3 regions of the Exiguobacterium sp. R-39 genome follow, and region 2 is predicted to be linked to each of the others. Evidence: riboswitches for the same ligand, from Rfam matches in the RefSeq annotation. Region 2 holds a riboswitch; each other region holds the start of a gene.
The links. A riboswitch is a leader RNA that binds a small molecule or an ion and turns the genes downstream of it on or off. The one in region 2 is predicted to bind S-adenosylmethionine.
Positions count from the first base shown of each region.

Region 1: another riboswitch for S-adenosylmethionine. It lies ahead of ACP26N_RS02380 (2,3-diketo-5-methylthiopentyl-1-phosphate enolase); the one in region 2 lies ahead of metK (methionine adenosyltransferase).
Region 3: another riboswitch for S-adenosylmethionine. It lies ahead of msrA (peptide-methionine (S)-S-oxide reductase MsrA); the one in region 2 lies ahead of metK (methionine adenosyltransferase).

Region 1 is NZ_CP187965.1:440,447-442,712, reverse strand. Features, by position in the region: gene mtnK (S-methyl-5-thioribose kinase) at 1-414, opposite strand, end outside; SAM riboswitch class I at 493-595, opposite strand; SAM riboswitch class I at 804-905, shown strand; gene ACP26N_RS02380 (2,3-diketo-5-methylthiopentyl-1-phosphate enolase) at 986-2,176, shown strand; gene ACP26N_RS02375 (2-hydroxy-3-keto-5-methylthiopentenyl-1-phosphate phosphatase) at 2,173-2,266, shown strand, end outside.
Region 2 is NZ_CP187965.1:2,330,470-2,332,735, reverse strand. Features, by position in the region: gene pckA (phosphoenolpyruvate carboxykinase (ATP)) at 1-507, opposite strand, end outside; SAM riboswitch class I at 740-866, shown strand; gene metK (methionine adenosyltransferase) at 994-2,202, shown strand.
Region 3 is NZ_CP187965.1:417,733-419,998, forward strand. Features, by position in the region: gene ACP26N_RS02250 (DMT family transporter) at 1-330, shown strand, start outside; gene msrA (peptide-methionine (S)-S-oxide reductase MsrA) at 430-960, opposite strand; SAM riboswitch class I at 1,065-1,168, opposite strand; gene ACP26N_RS02260 (amidohydrolase) at 1,240-2,266, opposite strand, start outside.

The sequences.
Region 1 (2,266 bases), 1.2 Mb from region 2:
TGTCCGCGCCAGGTACGAACCGATGTGTTCCGCGAGTAACGGATACTTTTCCCCTTCGAGCAAGCCGGTCCGGGCGATCGTCAAATGCGACAAATCCTCCATCACCGTAAACGCTTCTTCCTTGCTCGCATGGTAGACGTGCGGAACGAAAGGAACAGCGACTTTTGCGAATTCTTTTAAGGCCGATTGTTCAATCCAGGCCCGTTCGAGCGACAGCGGCCAGCTTTCCCCGACGACTTTCGCATATGGCAACGCCTGCTTTAAAATCAGCCGTTTTTCTCCTTCCTGAATCCGGAAAACGAGATTTAAATTCCCGTCCCCGATCTCTTCTGCCGTCACCGGTTCATTGCCGATTAATCCGAGTGTCCGGACCCGTTCAATCGCGTCCTGTACTGTAAATGCTTGGTATCCCATTCTGGTTTCCTCCTTGTTGATCACACGAAAAAACGCCTCTTTTCGTCAAAGAAAAGAGGCGCGGCAGAATACTCCGTCCTCTTATCTCTCAGACGAATGTCTGTTGGATGTAGCACCGTGCCGGATGGTCGGTTGCTGCGGCGTCTTCGGGCCAATTCCCTCTGCCAACTCACGATAAGAGTCATATGTAGTTGTCATGTGATTTGATGTTGATTTGAATACTACGTGCGTTGCTGGCCGTCTGTCAATTCCAATTTTTAGTGAAACGGATTCAAAAACGGAACCGTCTATAGAAGAAGTATTTTCAAAAAAATAAATTTTCAAAATATAGTTTGACAAGTGATGGATCTCATGTAAAAATTGCAATTAGATTTCACAATTTCATCCAATTCTTATCAAGAGCAGACGGAGGGACGAGCCCTACGATGTCGCAGCAACCGACCACTTGGCACGGTGCTAATTCTTGCAGCTAATACGCTGACAGATAAGAGTCCACGCGCAATTTTTCATGGTCTCTTGTCATTGACGAGGGACCATTTTTGTATTTTTCAATAAGGGAGAGACGATTCATATGGCGTACATTACCGCAACATACCAACTCGGAACGACTGATCAGTTGCCGAAACGGGCAGAGCAAATCGCGCTCGGTCTGACGGTCGGTTCATGGACCGATTTAAATCACTTGGAACAACAACAACTGGAATCCTTTAAAGGACAGGTCGTCCATACAGAAGAACATGACGGCAAAGGTTACATTACGATCCGTTATCCGGAACACAACGTCTCACGGGACTTTTCCGCTATCTTAACGACGGTCTTCGGTAAACTGTCGCTCGATGGACAAATCAAGTTAACCGACTTACAGCTTCCCTCGTCATTCACGAACGACTTTCCCGGTGCCAAATTCGGGATTGAAGGAGTCCGTCAATTGATTCAGGTCCATGACCGTCCCCTGTTGATGAGCATATTTAAAGGAGTCATCGGACGGGACCTCGTCTTTTTACAGGAACAACTCGAAGCACAGCTCGCGGGCGGCATCGATCTCGTTAAAGATGATGAGATTCTATACGACAATCCGTTGACGCCGGCACTCGACCGGGCACGGATCGGACGGGAAGTCCTCGACGCCCATTATGAACGCACCGGCAAACGGGCGCTTTATGCAATTACGTTAAGCGGTCCCGTCTTCGGCTTGAAGGAACAGGCAAAACGCCTGATTGAAGCAGGTGCCACGGCCTTCCTGCTCAACACGTTTACATACGGACTCGATGTCCTGCGCGAGTTGGCTGCCGATGCGGACATTTCCGTCCCGATTTTTAATCACCCGGCCTTAAGCGGTGCCTTGATCGCAAGTCCTGAATACGGTATTTCGGCTCCTGTTCTGCTTGGAACGTTACCCCGACTGGCCGGTGCTGACTTGACATTGTTCCCGTCTCCCTATGGTAACGTTGCACTCGCCAAAGATTTGGCCCGCGGGATCGCCGTTGAAGCGACGCGAATCGGAGAAACGAAGACGATTCTGCCGGTTCCGTCCGCCGGCATCCATCCCGGCCTCGTCGCTCAGCTCGTCCGTGATTTCGGTACCGATTCGGTCATCAATGCCGGAGGCGGCGTTCACGGTCATCCGCAAGGGGCAGCGGCCGGTGTCCTTGCATTTCGTCAGGCGCTCGACGCCGCACTGACCGGAGAATCGCTGACAAGTGCCGCAACGCGGCAGGAAGAATTACGGGTCGCCCTTGACGCCTGGGGGATCACGAAATGACGACTCGGATTTTATGTGACTTCGACGGCACGGTGACGGAACACGACAACATCATCGCCTTGATGAAAGAGTTTGCCCCGCAAGAAGCAT
Region 2 (2,266 bases):
CTCCGAGTTTGTCCCGTCGACCGCCGGATCCGCTTTAAAATGTGGTGCGTAGACGACCGTAAATGGTTCAAAGGCCGCAACCGTAGGATATTCGCGTAAGAATAGCTGTTTCGCAAACAAATTATGCCAAGCATATTCGGTTACGACGCGCACTGGAAGGGTGAAATGCGTATCGGCACCAGCAGCAGCTTCTGTGTAGTAAAGTTGATCTGCTTCGTTCATATAACGAAGAACTTTTTGTAACAGTTGCTCGAATTTGTCCGATTCCATTGGTTGATTGACATGACCCCAATCGATATGCATCTCACACGATTGATCACGGACGATGAACTTGTCTTTCGGTGAACGACCTGTAAATTTCCCCGTTTCTACAGACAAAGCACCATTTTCTGCAAGAACTCCTTCTTTGTTGCGAATCGCATGTTCGACTAGTTCAGCAACTGACAGTTGTTTGAACACATGCTCCTTCTTGAGTAGCTCTTCGATATTCAGGACCGTCATCGGCATCCTGACCCCACCTTTCCCCTACGTTGGTTTTAGCTCTACTATTAGTATGACACATTTATTATATATGACATACTAATGACAGGGCAATCATTTTCCTGCGCTGATTTCTATTTATCTGGAAACGCTTTCAGCATTAACAGTTTAACATCTCTTCCGAAATTTTTCGACTAGAAATTAAAACGTTGCTTGACAGAGTGAGCACAAGTTTATATCATGTAATTCGTAACGGATACTCTTATTCTGAGCAGGTGGAGGGAACAAGGCCCGAAGAAACCCGGCAACCGTCTTATATTAATTTCATCATTAATGTAGGAAAAGGTGCTCTCCTGAAGCGAAGTAAACACTTCGAACGATAAGAGGGTAAAGGAAGAACGCACAACCTTTCCCTGACCATTTTTGGACATGGAAAGGTTTTTTTCATTTTACCGTCCCACTCAACTAGGGGAAATGAGTACACCGTCAAATTCTTTTTTGGGAGGGTCAAACATGACAAACCTTAATCGCCGACTATTTACGTCGGAATCAGTAACTGAAGGTCACCCGGATAAAATCTGTGACCAGATTTCGGATTCAATTTTGGATGCAATTCTTGCAGCCGATCCAAACGCACGTGTTGCGGCAGAAACTTCTGTCACGACAGGACTCGTATTAGTAGCTGGAGAAATCACGACATCAACTTACGTGGATATCCCGAAAGTCGTTCGTGAAACTATTCGTGAAATCGGCTATACACGCGCTAAATACGGTTTCGATGCAGACACTTGTGCTGTATTGACATCAATCGATGAGCAGTCAGCAGACATCGCTCTCGGTGTGGACCAAGCGCTTGAAGCACGCGAAGGAAACATGTCCGATGAAGAAATCGATGCGATCGGAGCAGGAGACCAAGGTCTGATGTTCGGTTATGCAACGAAAGAAACACCGGAACTCATGCCACTTCCAATCTCGCTTTCACACAAACTGGCTCGTCGTTTGGCAGAGGTCCGCAAAACGGGGCAACTCGATTACCTCCGTCCGGATGGTAAAACGCAAGTTACGGTTGAATACAACGAGAACAATGAACCTGTTCGCGTCGATACAATCGTCATCTCGACACAACATGCAGAAGAAGTGACGCTTGAGCAAATTCAAGCTGATCTGAAAGAACATGTCATCGCACCGGTCATCCCGGCAGAGTACATCGATGCAGACACAAAATTCTTCATCAACCCGACTGGTCGTTTCGTCATCGGCGGACCACAAGGAGATGCAGGGTTGACAGGTCGTAAAATCATCGTTGATACGTATGGCGGATATGCACGTCACGGCGGTGGAGCGTTCTCTGGTAAAGATCCAACGAAAGTCGACCGTTCAGCTGCTTACGCAGCACGTTATGTCGCGAAAAACCTGGTTGCATCTGGTCTTGCGGACAAAGCAGAAGTTCAACTTGCTTACGCAATCGGTGTGGCGCACCCGGTTTCAATCGCAGTCGATACGTTCGGTACAGGAAAACTTCCTGAAGCGCAACTCGTTGAATTAATCGCAGAAAACTTTGATCTCCGTCCTGCAGGGATCATCAAGATGCTTGATCTCCGCCGTCCGATTTATCGTCAGACAGCAGCTTATGGTCACTTCGGTCGTACAGACATCGAATTACCATGGGAGCAAACAGATAAAGCCGCTACTCTTGAAGAGCAGGCAAAACGTTTCGCATAATCCTGAGTTCAGAAACTCCCTTTTAAGGGTGTTTCTGAACTTTTTTTGTTTCTCCGGAACTTTG
Region 3 (2,266 bases), 1.2 Mb from region 2:
GTTTTCTTTCGGGGCGGGGAGGTCGCAGCGCTTACGGAGGTCGAACCGCTTTATCTATTTGGCGGTTTCGTCGGTGTCGGTGTCGTATTTTGTGTCATGCGGGGTATTCAACTGCTCGGTCCGTCCATCGCGATTTCCGTCGTCCTGATTTCGCAACTCAGTTTTGCGTTGTGTGTCGACGTTTTTGGCTGGTTTGGTTTACCAAAAGTCGATTTATCGTTTGGGCAGATCATTGGTTTAGTCGTCATGCTGAGCGGCATCTTCGTCTTGAAACGGTATCAGGTCGTGGACGAGTCAAATCAAACAGATGAAATCAAAGCGATTTCTTAAAAACATCGTCAACCACTCAAAAGAGATCACGGCTTTCACGCGACTTTTACAGTAAAGTGCGTGAAAGGGTGATCTCTTTTAAAAGACGCTTCGTTTAAATCAGACGGATACTTCTTCTTTCCAGGCGACGTCGATAAAGGCATCACGGCCGGAGGCTTTCCGGTCTTTTTTGTAGTGGGCCGGATTTTTTTTATGGAAGTCCTGATGGTATTCTTCCGCCGGATAGAAAGAAGCTGCCGGTTCGATCCGTGTAACGATCGGTTGTTTGAAACGGTTTGTTGCAGCCAGTGCATCACGTGACGCAATCGCTGCAAGGCGTTGTTCTTCCGTATGGTAAAAAATCGCCGGGGCATACTGTATGCCACGGTCCTGGAATTGTCCGCCGGCATCGGTCGGATCCGTTTGCGGCCAGTACAGTTCGAGTAACCGTTCGTATGAGAACAGTGCCGGGTCAAATGTAATCTCGACGACTTCGGAATGTCCGGTCGTTCCGGTTTTGACCTGCTCATATGTCGGATTGTCGACGTGTCCTCCTGTATAACCGGACACGATACTGTGAATCCCCGGTAATTCCTCAAATGGTGTCACCATGCACCAGAAACATCCTCCTGCAAATGTTGCTTTTTCCATGTCATCTCTCCCTTTCTCCTGGCCTCTTGAGCCGTAATGCTCTCATTTCTGACAGCGAGAAAACGAAAACGACTCCTTTGCTTGGTTGCAAAAGGAGTCGCCGCTTTTTATCAACCAAAGCTTTCGCTTTGCTGGTCGTAGCACCTTGCTGTGCGCAGGTTGCTGGGACGTCATCGATCCAGATCTCTCGGTCCACTCTTGATAAGTGTTATATGAAGTTGATGTAAGTTCGTTATCATTGGGATGATAATACCATTCATAAAAGTGGAAAGTCAATTCTTATGTTTGCAGGGCACGAAGAACTGTCGCCCCTAACGTTTTCGCCCCGATCAGTAAAGCCCGCTCATCGATTTCGTACTTCGGATGGTGTTGCGGATAAATCGTGCGTCCATCTGTTTTCGCGGAGCCGGTAAAGAAATAACTGCCCGGAACCTGTTCCAGGTAATAGGCAAAATCATCGGCTGCCATCATCGGTTTCATTTCACGGACCTGTGCTTCCGGCAAAAAACCGGCCGCTTCCCGGACGAGCTTCGTTTCATCCGGATGATTCCAAAGGGACGGGTAACCTGTCGTGAAATCAATGGAATAATCAGCGCCGATTCCGGTGCAGGTCGTCCGTGCGACGAGATCCACCTGTTGGCGCAACTGATGCCGGAGTTGTTCGTTGAACGTCCGGATTTCTCCGACAATCCGGGCTTCGCCGGTCACGATGTTCGGTGCGGTTCCGGCATGAAATGAACCGATTGCAACGATGGCCGGCTCAAACGGATCAACGCGCCGGCTGACGAGGTGCTGAAGATTACAGACAAGCTGTGCACCGGCGACAAGTGCGTCCTGCGTCCGGTGTGGCGCTTGGGCATGACCGCCTTGACCATGAACAACGATTTCAAATTCATCGATCGCACATAATGTATGCCCGCTGTGATAACCGATCGTTCCGACCGGAAGATCATTTTCGAGGTGTGTGCCGAAAATCGCATCGACACCGTCGAGACAGCCGTCCTCAATCATTTGAATCGCACCACCCGGAAATACTTCTTCACCGTGTTGGTGGATAAAGACGACAGTACCTGTTAATTCATCCCGGATGGCTTGAAAAGCAGCGGCGAGTCCAAGGACAATCGCCGTGTGTCCGTCGTGTCCGCAAGCATGCATGACACCGGGACGGATTGAGCGGAACGATAATTCCGTTTCTTCCTGGAGCGGTAACGCATCAAAATCGGCCCGGACCGCAATTGTTTTTCCGGGACGGGTGCCGGTCAGTGTCGCGACGATTCCGCTGCCACCGACGTTCGCACGGTAAGGA